DNA from 4 places in the Peribacillus sp. FSL E2-0218 genome. Region 4 is predicted to be linked to each of the others. Evidence: riboswitches for the same ligand, from Rfam matches in the RefSeq annotation. Region 4 holds a riboswitch; each other region holds the start of a gene.
What was found. Region 4 has a riboswitch for S-adenosylmethionine ahead of MHI53_RS02605 (sugar ABC transporter substrate-binding protein). Riboswitches for the same ligand answer to the same signal wherever they lie in the genome.
Positions count from the first base shown of each region.

Region 1: another riboswitch for S-adenosylmethionine. It lies ahead of MHI53_RS05825 (methionine biosynthesis PLP-dependent protein); the one in region 4 lies ahead of MHI53_RS02605 (sugar ABC transporter substrate-binding protein).
Region 2: another riboswitch for S-adenosylmethionine. It lies ahead of metK (methionine adenosyltransferase); the one in region 4 lies ahead of MHI53_RS02605 (sugar ABC transporter substrate-binding protein).
Region 3: another riboswitch for S-adenosylmethionine. It lies ahead of MHI53_RS10870 (Na+/H+ antiporter NhaC family protein); the one in region 4 lies ahead of MHI53_RS02605 (sugar ABC transporter substrate-binding protein).

Region 1 is NZ_CP150304.1:1,219,320-1,223,867, reverse strand. Features, by position in the region: gene ugpC (sn-glycerol-3-phosphate ABC transporter ATP-binding protein UgpC) at 1-87, shown strand, start outside; gene MHI53_RS05835 (hypothetical protein) at 153-395, opposite strand; gene fumC (class II fumarate hydratase) at 506-1,888, opposite strand; SAM riboswitch class I at 2,212-2,324, shown strand; gene MHI53_RS05825 (methionine biosynthesis PLP-dependent protein) at 2,410-3,522, shown strand; gene metC (cystathionine beta-lyase) at 3,519-4,548, shown strand, end outside.
Region 2 is NZ_CP150304.1:4,557,539-4,562,086, forward strand. Features, by position in the region: gene MHI53_RS21950 (gamma carbonic anhydrase family protein) at 104-622, shown strand; gene metK (methionine adenosyltransferase) at 771-1,964, opposite strand; SAM riboswitch class I at 2,128-2,290, opposite strand; gene pckA (phosphoenolpyruvate carboxykinase (ATP)) at 2,635-4,221, shown strand; gene MHI53_RS21965 (nucleotide sugar dehydrogenase) at 4,360-4,548, opposite strand, start outside.
Region 3 is NZ_CP150304.1:2,241,550-2,246,097, reverse strand. Features, by position in the region: gene MHI53_RS10875 (alanine/glycine:cation symporter family protein) at 1-521, opposite strand, end outside; gene MHI53_RS10870 (Na+/H+ antiporter NhaC family protein) at 816-2,132, opposite strand; SAM riboswitch class I at 2,263-2,369, opposite strand; gene MHI53_RS10865 (SOS response-associated peptidase) at 2,670-3,341, opposite strand; gene MHI53_RS10860 (hypothetical protein) at 3,403-3,558, opposite strand; gene hutG (formimidoylglutamase) at 3,753-4,548, opposite strand, start outside.
Region 4 is NZ_CP150304.1:539,812-544,359, forward strand. Features, by position in the region: gene MHI53_RS02600 (GTPase domain-containing protein) at 1-2,314, shown strand, start outside; SAM riboswitch class I at 2,412-2,517, shown strand; gene MHI53_RS02605 (sugar ABC transporter substrate-binding protein) at 2,633-3,745, shown strand; gene MHI53_RS02610 (sugar ABC transporter ATP-binding protein) at 3,805-4,548, shown strand, end outside.

The sequences.
Region 1 (4,548 bases), 680 kb from region 4:
CACTTTTTCGATAAAGGAAGCGAACACCGCATTTTTGTCGAAGAGGACGAACAGATGCAGGAAGGTTTGAAATTGTCTGCTAACTAAACATAAAAAAATACCCGTTCATGAACGGGTATTTTTTTATGTTTAGCCGGGATTCAAGGACTCTCCTATTCCTGAACCAATACCACTTCATCATGTCCGCATTCAGGGCATTTCATAAGGTGTGGACATTGGCCTTTTTGTAAGGATTGGGGGTAGCCGTCATTTAGCTTAAGTGTATCGATATCCATATAAGCACTGTATTCATCAGCGTAATCCATGAATTTCCCTTTATCGTCAAGATCATTGCCGCATTCGGGGCAATTCACATGGATTTTTCTCAGACCGTTGCAAAGCGGGCATAAAGACATTGTGTTTCCTCCTTTTCCAGCCTTTGATCCTTAGTATTTGTTGATAGGATGATTTTAACACATTGAAACACCCTCCCCAAAGAAACCAGCGGGAGGGCATTCTTCTGCTATTATTTATTGACCATGTTAGCTGGGTCGACCCATGCATTGAATTCATCTTCCGTCAGGAATTCCAATTTCAACGCCGCTTCTTTAAGGGTTGAGTTGTCCTTGAATGCAGTTTTGGCAATTTTGGCCGCTTTTTCATAACCTATGTGCGGGTTCAACGCCGTAACAAGCATTAGCGAACGATCTACATTTTCTTTGATTTTATCTTCATTGGCAGTGATGCCGACTGCACAGTTATCGTTGAAGGAATGAATGCCGTCCGTCAATAATTTAACCGTTTGCAGGAAGTTGTAGATGATGACCGGTTTGAATACGTTCAATTCGAAGTTCCCTTGGCTGGCTGCAAAACCAATCGTGGCATCGTTACCGACAATTTGTGTTGCAATCATGGTAAGCGCTTCACTTTGGGTTGGATTCACCTTCCCTGGCATGATGGAGCTTCCTGGTTCATTTTCCGGGATGGCAATTTCACCAATTCCGCTTCTTGGGCCACTTGCCAGCCATCTGACATCGTTGGCAATTTTCATTAAATCCGCTGCCAAGGCTTTCAGTGCGCCATGGGCGTACACGATTTCATTATGGCTTGTCAGGGCATGGAACTTATTATCCGATGTGACAAAAGGATGTCCTGTATCCGCAGCGATTTGTTTTGCGGAAAGTCCAGGGAATTCTTTTTTTGTATTGATTCCGGTTCCAACAGCCGTTCCGCCCAGCGCTAGGTTCAATAATTTTTGGCTGCTTTCCTCAATCATCTCCAGGTCTTTATCAAGCATCGCTTTCCAACCGGATATTTCTTGTCCTAAAGTTAACGGGGTTGCATCTTGAAGATGTGTACGGCCAATTTTCACGACATCCCAAAATTCTTTTTCTTTTGCATCGAATGTATCTCTTAGTACTTTGATGGCAGGGACCAGCTTTTCAGCAACTTCCATGAAGGCCGCAATATGCATGGCAGTAGGGAATGTATCATTGGAGCTTTGGGCTTTGTTAACGTCATCATTCGGATGCAGGGCAACGGATTCCCCTATTTCTTTTAACCATTCATTTCCTTTGTTAGCGACCACTTCATTCACGTTCATATTACTTTGCGTGCCGCTCCCCGTTTGCCAGACAACAAGCGGGAAATGTTCATCAAGCGTACCTTCGAGGATCTCACCGCATATCTTGACGATGGCATTCTTTTTCACTTCCGATAAATCACCAAGATCATAGTTCACCTTCGCTGCAGCCTGCTTAACGTATGCAAACGCACGCACCAATTCAATCGGCATTCTTTCGTTACCGATTTTGAAATTGTTCCGGCTTCTCTCGGTCTGTGCTCCCCAATATTTATCAGCAGGCACTTTCACTTCACCCATCGTATCTCGTTCGATTCTGTATTCCATGTGTTCTCCTCCTATGGTTGCACTATTCATCGAAGATCTTATGTATTAATAAATGAATAATGTCGTAATATTCTTTCTCTCCATCCATTGTACAAACATTATTATTTTAAAGCAAAAAAAACCGGTCAAGCGTGCTCTTTTTTCTAAAGGGATCATTCAGGTTTCACTTGAAGGCTACTTCGCCTACATTTCCAGTTTTTTTTATTAACGTAAAACGTTGCCACGCTGGGTTTCAATAGGGACATCCATGCAATCCCTTACCAAATTCTCCTTGACAGTATTTTGTATATATAGTAAATTCAAAAGAAATTGAATAATCTAAACTCTTATCGAGAGAGGTAGAGGGAATGGCCCGATGACACCTCAGCAACCTTCATTTGTTCCAACGAATGAAAAGGTGCTAATTCCACAAGTTTTTGAACTTGGAAGATAAGAAGAATGACTCGTCCCCATTTAATCAAAGTCTTCTTCTTAAAGAAGACTTTTTTTTATTTTTATTACGCAAAGGAGCAGTGAAAATTATGTACAAAACCGAAACATATCTTGCTCAATTAGGAAATCGCAGTGAAACGGCGACAGGAACGGTCAATCCTCCCGTCTACTTCTCGACAGCCTTTCGTCACGAAGGGATTGGCCAATCGACTGGCTTCGATTATACAAGGACAGGTAATCCCACACGCCAACTATTGGAACGTTCGATCGCCGATCTCGAAAAAGGCGATCAAGGTTATGCCTGCAGCTCGGGGATGGCCGCCATTTCTACGATACTGGCGCTTTTCAAATCGGGGGATGCTTGGATTGTCAGCGAAGACCTTTATGGCGGTACATATCGTCTCTTGGAACAAGGCTTTAAGAAATGGGGATTGAAGTGTGACTATGTAAACACATGTTGTTTGGAGGATATCGAGAATGCCATCACTCCTCACACGAAAGCCATCTTCATCGAAACTCCCACTAATCCCCTTATGCAGCAAACGGATATTGGCGCCATTGCCGCATTGGCCAAACGATTCAATGTATTGCTGATCGTCGATAATACTTTTTACACGCCTCTCATTCAACAGCCCATCCTGCTTGGCGCCGATATCGTGATTCACAGCGCAACCAAGTATCTCGGCGGCCATAACGATGTACTCGCCGGACTGATCGTGGCTAGCGGCGCGGAATTATGCGAATCACTAGCCTTCCATCATAATGGCACAGGAGCTGTGTTGAGCCCCTTTGATTCATGGTTGTTGATGCGCGGAATGAAAACTCTTGCACTTCGGATGGAACGCCATGAAAAGAATGCGAAAATACTTGTAGATTACTTGTCGGAGCATGATTGTGTATCGGACGTATTGTATCCCGGAAGAGGCGGCATGATTTCATTCCGGATCATCGATGAAGACGCTGTCAACCCATTTTTACAATCGCTCTCCCTGATTTCGTTTGCGGAAAGCCTTGGCGGTGTTGAAAGCTTCATCACGTACCCGGCCACACAAACACATGCCGATATACCTCTTGAGGTCAGGACGGCGAACGGGGTTTGTAATCGCCTCCTCCGCTTTTCCGTAGGTATCGAAGACAGCGGAGATTTGATTTCCGACTTGCAGCAAGCATTCGCGCATGTAAAAAGGGAGGCCCTCCGATGACAGATCATGATTTTAGCTTTGAAACCAAATTGCTTCATAATCAACATAAATTCGATGCAACGACTGGCGGTGTGAGCGTTCCGATTCAGCACGCCTCCACTTTCCATCAATCCGATATCGATCAATTCGGCAAATATGATTACAGCCGAAGCGGGAACCCGACTCGCGAGGCGTTGGAAGAAATCATTGCCGAACTTGAAGAAGGCACACATGGCTTCGCCTTTTCCTCAGGTATGGCGGCCATTTCAACAGCTTTTCTGCTGTTATCTGCCGGGGACCATATCATCATTTCCGAAGATGTGTACGGGGGAACGTTCAGGATGGTGACCACAGTCCTGACCCGTTTCAAAATTGAACATACTTTCGTTGATATGACGGACCTCGAAAGCATCGAAGCGGCCGTTAAGCCAAATACGAGGGCCATTTACATCGAAACGCCTTCAAACCCATTGCTGAAAGTGACCGATATTTCCGCCGTATGTGATATCGCAAAAAAAATTGGTGCCTTAAGCTTTGTCGATAATACATTCTTGACGCCAGCGCTGCAAAAGCCTTTAACAATTGGCGCTGATGTTGTCCTTCATAGTGCGACGAAGTTCTTGTCCGGGCATAGTGATGTAGTAGCTGGGCTTGCAGTGGTAAAGGACCCTATATTGGCGCAAAGGCTCGGTGCCCTCCAAAACTCCTTCGGGGCCGTTCTTGGTGTTCAGGACGCCTGGCTTGTGATGAGGGGGCTGAAAACCTTGTCCGTAAGAATGGATCACTCCCAAAAAGGGGCTGAAAAAATGGCCGCCTACTTGAAGAATCATCACTTGGTGAAAAAGGTTTATTATCCTGGACTTGCGGATCATCCCCAGCATGCCATCCAGAAAGGTCAATCGCTTGGGGCGGGAGCGGTCCTTTCCTTTGAATTGGCAAGCGAGGAAATTTTCCGTTCGTTCGTGAACACCGTTGAACTCCCTGTCTTTGCCGTAAGCCTAGGCGCGGTGGAATCGATATTATCCTATCCCGCTAAAATGTCACATG
Region 2 (4,548 bases), 1.2 Mb from region 4:
ACAAGTTGTACATTCGTATTATAAATAGCCAAGTGTATTTGCATACGGTATATTAAAATAATACATAAAAACATTCACTTCGGAAAGGAAATGATTGAAAATGATTATTTATCCGTTCAAAGGCAAGGAACCACAGATTTCCGAAAGCGCTTATATTGCGGAGAATGCAGTCGTGACAGGCGATGTGAAAATTGGCGACGAATCGTCAATCTGGTTCAATTCCGTCATCCGCGGTGATGTGGCCCCAACCATCATCGGTAAAAAGGTCAGTATCCAAGATAATAGTGTCCTCCACCAAAGCCCCAATCATCCATTGATCATTGAAGATGAAGTAACCATTGGCCATCAGGTCATTTTACATAGCTGTAAAATCCGTAAAGGAGCCTTGATCGGCATGGGCTCGATCGTACTTGACGGAGCCGAAATCGGTGAAGGAGCTTTTATCGGTGCCGGCAGTCTCGTTCCCCAAGGCAAAGTGATCCCGCCGAATATGTTGGCATTCGGACGCCCGGCCAAAGTGATCCGCGAAATCAATGCGGAAGATCGTCAGGACATGGAACGGATCGTGCGCGAATATGCCGAAAAAGGACAATACTACAAAACAGCAGACCGAATAAAATAAACTAGGGGCTTGTCCATGCCTCTAATACACGCCAAATATCCTCTGGTAAATCACTCAGTGGGTTTATTGAATTATTCCCTCTGCAAACCAAATTAATCCTACCAAAAAAAGGTGCACCGCAATTAGCGGCGCACCTTTTCCATCTGGATCATGCTTGTGCTTTTAAAGTTTCTGCTTTATCCGTGCGTTCCCACGGAAGATCGACATCGGTACGGCCAAAGTGTCCGTATGCAGCTGTCTGCTTATAGATTGGGCGACGAAGGTCAAGCATTTTGATGATGCCTGCTGGGCGAAGGTCGAAGTTAGCGCGAACTAGGTCAACCAGGACGTCTTCGCTAACAGTGCCCGTTCCGAATGTATCAATCGAGATCGATACAGGCTCTGCCACACCTATAGCGTAAGCCAATTGTACTTCGGCTTTATCGGCCAGGCCAGCTGCCACGATGTTTTTGGCAACATAGCGTGCAGCGTATGCCGCAGAACGGTCAACTTTCGTAGCATCCTTACCAGAGAATGCACCGCCGCCGTGACGAGCGTATCCGCCGTACGTATCAACGATGATTTTACGGCCAGTAAGACCTGCATCCCCTTGAGGTCCGCCAATTACGAAACGGCCAGTCGGGTTGATGAAGTATTTCGTTTCAGCATCGATCAATTCAGCAGGAACCACCGCTTTGATGACATGCTCTTTTAAATCGGCTTGAATTTGCTCAAGCGTGATTTCTGCATCATGCTGTGTTGAGATGACGATCGTATCTACACGTACAGGACGGTTATTTTCATCATATTCCACAGTTACTTGTGTTTTTCCATCCGGGCGTAAGTAAGCAAGCGTTTCATCTTTACGTACTTGAGCCAAGCGGAATGAAAGCTTATGGGCCAATGAGATCGGAAGCGGCATAAGCTCTTCTGTTTCATTGCAAGCGAATCCGAACATAAGACCTTGGTCCCCTGCACCGATTGCATCGATTTCTTCCTCTGACATGTTGCCTTCACGTGCTTCCAAAGCTTTATCGACGCCAGCTGCGATATCGGCAGACTGCTCATCGATCGAGCTCAATACAGCACACGTTTCAGCATCGAAGCCGTATTTCGCGCGAGTGTAGCCAATTCCCGCAATCGTATCACGGACGATACGCGGAATATCCACGTAAGCGGATGTTGTAATTTCACCAGCAACAAGCACAAGACCTGTCGTTACACTTGTTTCACACGCAACACGTGCATTTGCATCCTTAGCAAGGATAGCATCTAAAATGGAATCTGAAATCTGATCACAAATCTTGTCCGGATGGCCCTCTGTAACAGATTCAGAAGTAAATAGACGTTTCTTTGACATCATATTTCCTCCTTGGAAGTTAGTATGTGGTAGGCATAAGCCTGATTTTTTTACGGAACTCGTTTCCCTTATTAGCTTCAACTATAGACACAGAATTAATTAAAAAACACAAAAACCTTCCCTGGAAAATGAGGAAAGGTTTAACATTCTGTCTTCTATCCTTTCACTCTTATCGTTCAAGGGTTTTTTACCTTGCTCAGGTTAGCACCATCACCACTTTTCCTTGAAGAACACCGCTTTATTTTCGGCGATTGCTCTTTTGGTCAAGTTCAATATGGCAGGTTGCTGGGTTTCAAAGGGCCTGTCCCTCCACCAACTCGGGATAAGAGAATCCGTACAATTTAAGATAATATCGTATTGGGTCGGAATTTGTCAATGATTTTCTATCAAGAACATTTCCGGTCAACGGCCAAATCGGGCACAACAAAGTTCGCTCCCCCGCCATCAAAGGACTTTCAGGCGCATGAGATTGATTAGTACTTCCTATAATAAAGGGGAAATCGACTTTCATTAAAGCATATGCAGGAATCCCGGCATGGTTCCTGCCCATTTAAAATGATGAATCTAACCAGATGAAAATTATCACAATTCAGATGATATAGTATAGACTATTTAAATAAATGTGTTATACTAATTGTAATATAAAACTTAAACAAAGGAAGGTACCTCATATATGAATTCTGTAGACGTTTCTAATGAGTTACACCAGTTATTAACAGGAAACAACGTGCAAACTCAGCTTTCAGTTCCTAAATTGGTCGAAAAGGTATTAAGCAGGAATGAAGGGGTTTTAACTTCAACTGGAGCAGTAAAAGCAGAAACAGGCAAATATACTGGCCGTTCACCTAAAGATAAATATATCGTCGAGGAAGCATCCGTAAAAGATAAAGTCGATTGGGGTCCAGTGAACCAGCCAATTTCGGAAGATGTGTTCAATAAACTATATAATAAAGTAATTGACTACTTAAAAGCAAAAGAAGAGATTTTCGTTTTCAAGGGCTTCGCTGGCGCAGAAGAATCATCCCGCCTTCCAATTCGTGTCGTTAATGAATATGCTTGGCATAATCTTTTCGCGCATACTTTATTCATCCGTCCAAACGAAGAGGAGCTAAGAGGCCATGAAGCAGAATTCACGATCCTTTCGGCACCTAACTTCAAAGCAGATCCAGCGGTGGACGGAACGCAATCCGAAACGTTCATTATCGTTTCTTTTGAACGCCGCACCATCTTGATCGGCGGAACGGAATATGCAGGTGAAATGAAAAAATCGATCTTCTCGATCATGAACTACCTTCTTCCAGAGGCTGGAATCCTTCCAATGCACTGCTCTGCGAATGTAGGACGTGAAGGGGACGTCGCTTTATTCTTCGGACTGTCCGGAACCGGCAAGACGACTTTATCTGCAGACACGAATCGCAAGCTGATCGGTGATGATGAACACGGCTGGGCTTCTAACGGTGTTTTCAACATCGAAGGTGGCTGCTATGCGAAAACGATCAACCTTTCACGTGAAAAAGAACCACAAATCTTCGATGCCATCCGTTTTGGAGCCGTCTTGGAAAATGTTGTTGTTGATCCGGATACACGTGAAGCGGATTATGATGACAGTTCATTGACGGAAAACACCCGTGCCGCATACCAAATGCAAGCAATCGATAATATCGTGAGCCCAAGTATCGCCGGACACCCGAATACGATCATTTTCCTGACGGCTGATGCTTCAGGCGTATTGCCTCCAATCAGCAAGCTGTCCAAGGAACAAGCGATGTTCCATTTCCTAAGCGGATACACAAGCAAGTTAGCTGGAACGGAAAGAGGGGTAACTTCACCGGAGGCGACATTCTCCACTTGCTTCGGTTCACCATTCTTGCCGCTACCTGCTACACGCTATGCTGAAATGCTTGGTGATAAAATTGACGAGCACAATGCAAAAGTATACCTTGTCAATACAGGATGGACAGGCGGAGCATACGGAACTGGAAGCCGCATGAAACTTGCTTACACGCGTGCCATGGTTCAGGCGGCACTTGAAGGGGAACTGGCTAACATTGAAACGGTCAAGGATGAAATCTTTGGTTTGAATATCCCGCTTCATGTTCCTGGCGTTCCGGACGAAGTGCTTCAGCCAATCAAGACTTGGGCAGATCCTGAAGCTTACAAGCAATCCGCAACGGACCTTGCCGCTCAATTCCGTGCAAACTTCAAGAAGTTCGGCAGCGTTCCAAATGAAATCGAAGATCTTGGCGGGCCGATCGCTTAAAATAAATCATTCACAAAAGGACCAAGCACTAGCTTGGTCCTTTGTTCTGTCCATATAGGTTAGAACGAACCTCCTTTCTTCCCCTAAAAAAGGGCACGGACACAGTGGTCGGCACCCTTTTCCATTCATTAGGTTGATTTAGCTGATCGCTTTATTTCTGGCTTTTTCCTTCGACACCTTTTTATATTGATAAATATTGCCCAAGTTGGCGACCGGGACTTCGGTCTTCGTTACATCAATGCAATTGCGTGTATCGAGGATCATTTTATTGGCCATCAGATTTGATAGATTGTCATAATCCATCAGCTTGAATTCATCGTGGTCGGT
Region 3 (4,548 bases), 1.7 Mb from region 4:
TCATTGAATGCGCTTGTGATCGTATTGGCTTGTACCGAGTTGAACGCAAGTCCAAATGTAAGCGAAATTAATACTGCGAATGTGATGCCCATCCACCGTGCATTCAAAGCTTTTTCCATATAATACGCAGGACCTCCACGGAAAGCGTCCCCATCCTTGACTTTATAGATTTGGGCAAGTGTACTTTCTATGAACGCAGAAGCAGACCCAATCAGAGCGATAAGCCACATCCAGAATACGGCGCCTGGACCACCCATCGTAATCGCCAAGGCTACACCTGCAAGATTACCAGTTCCTACCCGTGAAGCGGTGCTGATGCAAAAAGCTTGAAAAGATGTAACACCCTTTTTTTCCGCCGAAGCACCTTCACCCAAAAGCCTGAACATTTCCCCTGCCATTCTGAATTGAACAAATTTAGTTCGAATTGAAAAATAAATGCCCATGCCAATCAGTAAAATGATCAAAATGAACGACCATAAAAAATTATTTGTTTCAGTAATAAAATTCCCTATAAACTCCATTTCTCCAAAAAACCCCTTTAATCTACATGAATTATTATAAAAACATTTTGTATTTTAATTTATTTCCCGTTTCCTCTGGGAAATAAACAAACAAAAAAGGAAATCCAAACATGAATTTCCTTACAATAATCTATTATATCCTACGATTCTATTTTTTTCATTCAAGAATTTGCATGAAAGAGCCAAAAAAACGCCATTAATAAACACAGAAAATTAAGACATTTTCATCGAACGCAAAACTATCTGAATATAATGAAACGTCCTGAATCTTAAGATTCAGGACGTTTCCATGGTTTAAGATGCCCGTTTTTTTACTTCGATATCTTTTGCCTGAAATCGTGGATAACCAATCAAGATGGCTATGACTCCACAAATTCCAATTAGTATCGGGTAATATGAATAGGGGAGGATGCTTATTGGCGAAATTTTTGCCACCCCCGCTGCAACAAGCAGTTGTGCGCCATAGGGAATCAATCCTTGGACACAACAGGCAAAAACGTCTAGCAGGCTCGCTGATTTCCGAGGATCGATACCATACCTTTCGGCAATGTTTTTCGCTAACGGTCCGGCAATGATGATCGAGATCGTGTTATTTGCCGTTGATAGATTTGTTAAGCCTACTAGTCCGGCAATGCTGAATTCAGCTCCTTTTTTTGATTTGCTTTTTTGGGTGACGACATGCAGTAAATAATCGATGCCGCCATTATGTTGGATGACCGCTACCATACCGGCAATCAAAATCGCCAGGAACGAGATTTCATACATGCCAGCCATTCCATCTCCCATTTTTTGGATCACATCCAGCAACTTATAACTTCCATCCGCTAAACCGATAATACCGGCAAACACGATGCCGAAGGATAGGACAAGAAATACGTTGACACCTGCCAATGCCGTGATCAATACACACAGATACGGAAGGATTTTCACCCAATTATAGGAATGTTGCGTAATGGCCGCCTGCTCACCTACCGTTAATATTCCCAAAATGACACATGTGACGATGGCCGCAGGCAGGACGATGAAGAAATTCACTTTAAACTTATCCTTCATTTTCGTCCCCTGCGTACGTACTGACGCAATCGTCGTATCGGAAATGAATGATAAGTTATCGCCAAACATGGCACCGCCGATAACCGCAGCCATTGAAAGCGCAAGAGTTATATCCGTTTGCTCACTAATGCCTACTCCTATCGGTGCAAGCGCTACGATCGTTCCCATGCTTGTTCCCATGGATAAAGAAATAAAACAGGCAATTATGAAAATCCCTACCATCAAAAGATTTTGCGGAAAGACCGCTAAGGCAAGGTTGACCGTTGATTCAACTGCCCCCATGCCATTCGCCACTTCTGAAAAAGCACCGGCCAAGAGGAATATGACAACCATTAACATGATATTGGAGTCCCCTGCTCCTTTACAAAAAATGTCGACCTTTTGATTGAATGATTCTTTCCGATTCATGGACAATGCCACTGCCGCTGCAATGGAAATCGCCACTAACACTGGAAATGAATAAAAATCTTTTGTAACGATTCCTGAGCCTATAAATAAAATCAAAAAAACGACAAATGGGATCAGTGCCCACGGATTTCCTTTGTTGTGTGTACTCATGATGAACTCCTTTTGTATATTGATTTGCCAAAGCATTTTAGCTTAATCGTGTTCTATCTAAATCCAATAAATATAAAAGACCTCTTCCAATAAACACAAGAAGAGGTCTTTTATTTTATAAAAAACACCCTCCTTATCTTTCAGGCGAAATGAACCTGCTGGATTTGGCACAGCACTCCTGAAAAGTCTGCTGCCGAGACATCTGCGGGCCAGTCCCTCCGTCTCTCTTGATAAGAAGATTTATAGTATATTATGGTATCAACGACATCATAAGCCGCATCGAAAAGCAAATATAAGAGTACAGTATTTTGTATGTTTTCGCAAGGATTAGTTGAAAGTATTCGACTTCGATTCTTAAAATGGTAAGAAAGACGCCGGAGATCCCGGACGGCCTCTTGCTAGAAAAACGCCTACTAAGTGAAATGGAAAGCTCAAATCCAAACTAGCATGTATCAATAAAAACACCCCAAAGATGTTAGTTTTGTGTCTAACATCTTTGGGGCCGTTCACTCTTGGTTAAAGGAGTCTAACAACCTATCAGCACATTTGTTGGATGAGGCTTGGCGAGTTGTTTTTAGGCGAATTCACATCAGTCGATACCTCAAATGCTTCCATTTGCTCCGAATCGAAGGGCTTTAAGTATTGCTGAAGATATCCTGTATCATGAATGGAAAGGTCCAGCCAAGCTTTTTCATCTCCACGTTTAAGGATGACGGGCATGCGATCATGGATGCCCGTCATCAGCTCATTGGGTGCAGTGGTGATGACCGAGCATGAATGGATGCTCGTGCCATCTGGAGATTTCCACGTTTCGAACAGACCGGCCATACCGAATGGAGCGTCATCCTTCAGTTTGATTCGCATCGGTATTTTTCGTTCCGGTGTCTTCTTCCACTCATAAAAGGAATCAGCGATGATCAAGCACCGTTTCTTCTTATAAGAATTCTTGAAGCTTGCCTTCTCTGCAATGGTTTCCGCCCTGGCATTGATCATTTTATAGCCCACTTTTTCATCTTTGGCCCAGAAAGGAATGAGTCCCCAACGAAGGTATCCAAGTCGATTCCTGGTTCCATCATTAATGACGGATAGCACGGAATGGGAAGGGGCTATATTATAACTGAATTGATAATCTTCATCGAATGACCCTTGAATATCGAAGCGTTCCATTATTTCTTCCATACTTGTAAAAAGAGTGAACCGTCCGCACATACTATCGCCTGCTGTCCTGTAAATTTATTACAGTTTAACAAAAAAATCCGACAGGTACAAATCAGCGTTCTAAAATCCTGATGTCCGTGAATGGTTGATTAAATAATTCACTCGTAATCAACAGCGTGCCCAGCACTTCCCTTTCATCTTCAGCTACGATGATTTCTGACAAAATCATCATACTGCCATTTTTGACCGTTACACGATATTCATTCATAAAATCCCCCCTCATATGCCTGGATGGTAGCTATTATAAACCATAAGCATCCTTCTATCACCATGTAACACTCGCTTCCTCCCGCCTAAGCAAAAAGACTGCCGTGAATCACACGACAGTTTCGTCCTTACTTCATTCCATTCATACTTTAAAATATGATGATATCGATAATAGGGAGGAGATGCGATACTGGCTCATGAAATAACATGCAGCAAAACCTCATTGACTAAGTGTGCCGCCAATGTAACGGTTTTATTGTTTTCGTCCAAACTTGGATTCACTTCCGAGATATCAAAGGAAAGGATCTTTTCATTTGCTACGACATGCCGCAGCAGGCTACGTACCAATTTCGGATCGAGTCCAAATGGCGATGGTGCACTTACACCAGGGGCATAAGCTGAATCGATGACGTCCGTGCATAACGTGAGGATGATGAAGTCGTTTTCCTTGGCAAATTCGTTGATCCGATGTTTCGTATCTTCCATATCATTCAAAGACAATTCTTCTTCCAATATGTATTCGACTTTATTTTTTTCGGCCGTTTTGAATAAGGCCTTTGTATTGCCCTGCTTTTGAATTCCCACACATAAATAACGGCAATTTTGATCCTTATCCAAGATTTGTTTAAACATCGTTCCTGATGAACTTTCTTTTTCATAAGGCCGCATATCAAAGTGGGCATCGATATTAATCATTCCCAATCTAGCCTTCGAGCCGAGGAATTTCCTGGCGCCGAGATAATGACCATAAAAGGTTTCATGTCCACCGCCTAAAATGATGGGAATTACGTCACTCTCCAGAATCCTGGCAACTGCTGCACCCAATTGGTCTTGCGCGGCCTCCATTTCCCCAGATTCACATACGACATCGCCAGTATCCACCAACTCCGTTTCCGGTGTTAAATGGCAAGGTAGCTTGGCCAATGACTGCCTAATATAATCAGGGGCTTCACCCGCACCGATCCTGCCTTTGTTCCTTTTGACACCTTCA
Region 4 (4,548 bases):
GAATGTCACGGAAATTGCACGCGCCTTTTTTGAAGAACAAAAGGATTGGAACAGCGCAGTGGTCCTAGCGTCGGAGGAAAGTATCCGTACGGAATCAATGAGCTGGTTCGATGTGCTGAAAACATATATCCAGCAGGGAGTCGCTCAATCGATGGCTCCGGATTATTTTTCAAATGTCTTAGGTTCGCTATATGCGCTCGACCAGAATCGTTTCGAAAAAATGACGGTTGCCCTCTGGAAAAATTATAAATATACCGATTCATATTTCGAATGGCTCAAAGTGATCAATAACTTGATAGATATGATTGAATTAAATCAAGGAGACGTCTGGGAAGAGCTTACGGTCCTTTACCGGGATGCCTATGCAAGTCTGCTTGAAGGAACTCATTTGATCAAGGAGCTGAGCCCTGTCGTGCCAAGGCTCCTGGAAAACTGGCTGAAAATCGCAGATGGGGAGCTCTCGTTATTTGCAGCAGCCTCTGCGTTGTCCTGGAATGAAATATTCCCTGATACGATCAATGCACTGGTCATTCAGGATGCAGAAAGTCTGTTGGCGAAGTCCCCTAAATTGGGAGGCGGGCTCGAAGCTGGTGAAAAACTCTTCAATTCCATTATCCAGTGGGCTGAAGAGAATGATTTAAAGGTCGGCAACAAGCTGAAGTGGATGGTCGAGGGGCTTAAAGATACCGGCAATTTCAATCTTTTGCTAGTTGGGAGTGCAGGCAATGGCAAGACTTCCTTCATCCAGTCGATTGTCGGCGAGAGCATTGCCGCCGAAGATCATTCGTCCCTGGTCAGCGTTAAAGACGGAGATGATTTGGAAATCCTCGAAATCACGGACACAGAGCGCAAGGCTGTGATGGAATTAACGGAATTGGATGAAACGCGCCGTCAGCGGGGGACGATTGTCGATGTTACGCTGATTAGTGACTACCTGAAGAATAATCGCCTGCGGCTGTTGGATACCCCTGGATTCAATGGGGAAAAAAGCGTCGAATCTGATTTCCAAGGCTATTTGCATGGCAGTGATGGCCTATTGTTCGTCCTTGACGCCCGGGCTCCTTTCACCGGAAGTGAACGGGATCTGTTATTGGAGATTCAAAAGCTGGCTCCGAAGCTGCCGATACACTTCTTGTTGAATAAGATGGATACGATTTACAGCGATCAAGTGGCAGTACGGATGGAAGACGAAACTTGGGATAAGGTGAATGCATATTTCCCGAATGCGAAAGTTTTCGCCTTCTCCAAGCTTTATGATAGCAAGCAGCAGCTGAAGGACCTTTCGGCTTTCCTTCAATCAAATTATCAAGATGGCAATTGGATGGAGAGAAGATCTGAAAAAATCCTTGCGTTCATTCGCAAAACTTTATCTTATTTGTTAGAAAAACGGGCCGCCAACGAGAGGAAATGTGAGCATTCCATCTCTTGGAATGAACAGATGGAGGTCAAGCTGAATGGCGCTGTCAACCAGCTGGCAGATTTGGAAAAAGAAAAAAGTGAAAATATCATAAGGGCGTACCGTATGATTAAAGATGAAGTGAAAAATCAGCTTTCTTCCAACATCCCCGAATTACTTAGGGATTGCTCTAAATCGTTAACGGAAAGCAGTGATTTCAGTCAGGTCCATATCGAGTTGAATCAGGAAATGAATGATCGGATCCAAGCTTTCATTTCCGATAAAATCATGCCGCAATATTACCGTTCGCTGCAAGACTGGATTGCCAGCTCCCAAATGGAATTCTCACAAAGCCAGCAGTTTATGGATGAAATGAGTTCAGGATTCAATGAACTATACAAGGAAGAACGGATCATGCTTGCCGGGGACTTCAGGGTATTGGATGACTGGCGCCGTGATGCGGACCGGATGACAAGCAGCATCCGGATCGAAAACGTCAATATCTTATTGCGCAGGACGCCATCGCAGCTGCTGCTCAAAGGAGCAGGAAAACTATTTGGGGCGATTCCGCAAAATAAAGCCAATATGTACAATCGTTATAAGAAATACTTGGAAGGCGAGGATTACCAGGATGTAGCGGAGATGATAACGGATCGCTTCCTGACCCAATTCGGATTGTTTGAAAAATCCTTGGATCGGGACATCTCACTTTTCTATCGCAGCTCATTTGCCTTACTGCAAAAAACGATAGAACAAACGCAGACGGAAATTAAAGACTACCAGGCCGCCTTGGAGCATATGAAGGAAAATCCGGAAGTTTACCGTGACCCTATCACTTTGTTCGAAGTCAAATTGCGCCAGCTAGAGAGACTGGAAAAAATCGAGAAAAAGCGTCTAGCCCAACTGCAAAGAAAATAAATAGTCATGACGAACATTTCAAATATTCAAAAATCTATTGACTTTACGACTATATCCCTATAAAGTGGTAATTACGAAAAACGTAACACAATATATTCTCTTATCAAGAGTGGCGGAGGGACTGGCCCTAAGATGCCCAGCAACCGTTCCATTAGGAATTGGTGCTAAATCCTGCAAAACAGAAATGTTTTGACAGATAAGAGAGGGACAAGTCTGCAAAACAGCCGATTAAACCTCTCTATTACTAGAGAGGTTTTTATTTTAGGATTTACACCAACTTAACAGATAAGAATAATTGAAGAAAATGGGGGAAACAGGATGAGAAAGTCTATTAACGCTGCATTCATTACAGCTATCGCTTCTGCTTTGCTTTTAACGGGTTGCTCTTCAGGACAAAGTTCAACGGAACCGAAGCGAGAAGAAAAAGTTTCATTTGAAAATGTTCCAGAAAGATTTGCCGATGGGGAAGGAGCCAAAATCAAAGTCATCCGTAAAATAGGCGGAGATGATCATACGGCCCAATATTTGGCTGGAGCGAAGGAAGAAGGGGAAGACCTGGGGTTCCAAGTGGATACATATACAGCAAATGGAGATACGGCCAAATTCCATGATGCCATAGCCCAGGCTTTGCAGCAGGATTATGACGGCTATATCATTTCCCATGGGGATGATGCAGCAACAGTCAATGATGTTCAAAAACTGGTTGATGCAGGAAAAAGCGTTGTCACCTTCGACTCCATAAGCGATTTATCCAAGATAGACGGTGTTACATTAACTTCACAGGATGATGAAGCGCTGGCAACACTTGCTTTTGATAAGTTGATAGAAGAACAGAAAGGTAAATCGGCAATCGCCTATCTGTGGGTGGATGGTTTTCCCCCAATGGTGAGAAGAAATGCCGTCTATCAGGAAAAATTAAAAGAAAACCCTGGTATAAAAGAGGTCGAAAGGTTCGGGGTGGCATCTGCCGATACTTCGGTTCAGACACAGAATGCAGTAGCCGCAATGCTGAATAAATATCCTAAAGGTAAATTGGATGCCATTTTCGCAACATGGGATGCGTTTGCTATCGGAGCAGCCAGGGCGATAAAAGAAGCTGGCCGTGATGAGGTGAAGATATACGGAATTGACGTATCCAATGCAGATCTTCAGGAAATGCACTCTGCCGATAGCTCATGGTCCTACACGGCAGCAGTCGATCCAAAGTTGATCGGGGCTGTGAATATGAGGATATTGGCAAAAAAATTAGCGGGCGAGGATACGCCGCAAACATATGATTTAGAGGCTTCGCTCATTTCACAAAAGCAAATCCAGGCTTCAAAAGAAGCGGTAAACATGACGAACCTATCTGGAATTGTCGATGGATGGGGTGAATCCAGCGAATTTGAAGAAGATTGGATGAAAGTCTTGAAAGATCACTATAAAAAGTAAAAAAAGAGGCACTCTCTTTCCTATGAAGGGGAGTGTCTGTTCAGGTAGGGGGAATGGACATGGCCACACAACTTGAAATGAAAGGCATTTCGATTGAATTTCCTGGAGTCAAGGCGCTTAAAGATGTTGATTTTTCGGTACGGTCAGGGACCGCCCATGCATTGGTCGGTGCAAATGGGGCAGGGAAATCCACGTTGATGAAAGTTTTATCAGGGGCCCATGTTCATTATTCAGGTGACATTTATCTCGATGGGATGAAGCGGGAAATCCGTTCGCCAAAGGAAGCGCAGGAACAGGGCATTCAAATCGTGTATCAGGAAGTGGATACGGCACTCATCCCATACTTAACCGTCGGTGAAAATGTAATGCTGAATGAAATGGTCCAAAACATGGGCAAGAAACAGCTGGTCAAATGGAAAGATCTGCACAGCGCGGCCACACAGATTCTTGAAGATATGAACATTCATGTTCCTTCGAAAAAATTGGTGAAAGATCTGACCCTGGCCCAAAAGCAGATGGTCCTCATAGCCAGGGCCGTTTCGACTGAATGCAAATTCTTGATTCTCGACGAACCAACTGCCCCATTAAGCCATACGGAGACCTCGGAACTTTTTCGAGTTGTAAATGAATTAAAGCAAAAGGGTGTAGGAATCATTTTCATCTCCCATCGTCTCCCAGAAATTTTTAGGGTTTGTGAGGAAATCACGGTCATGAGGAATGGAGAGCGTGTCGCCTGCCGAAAAATGGGCGATATCACCCAGAGTGAAGTGGTTGAGCTCATGCTTGGGAGAAGGATGGATGAA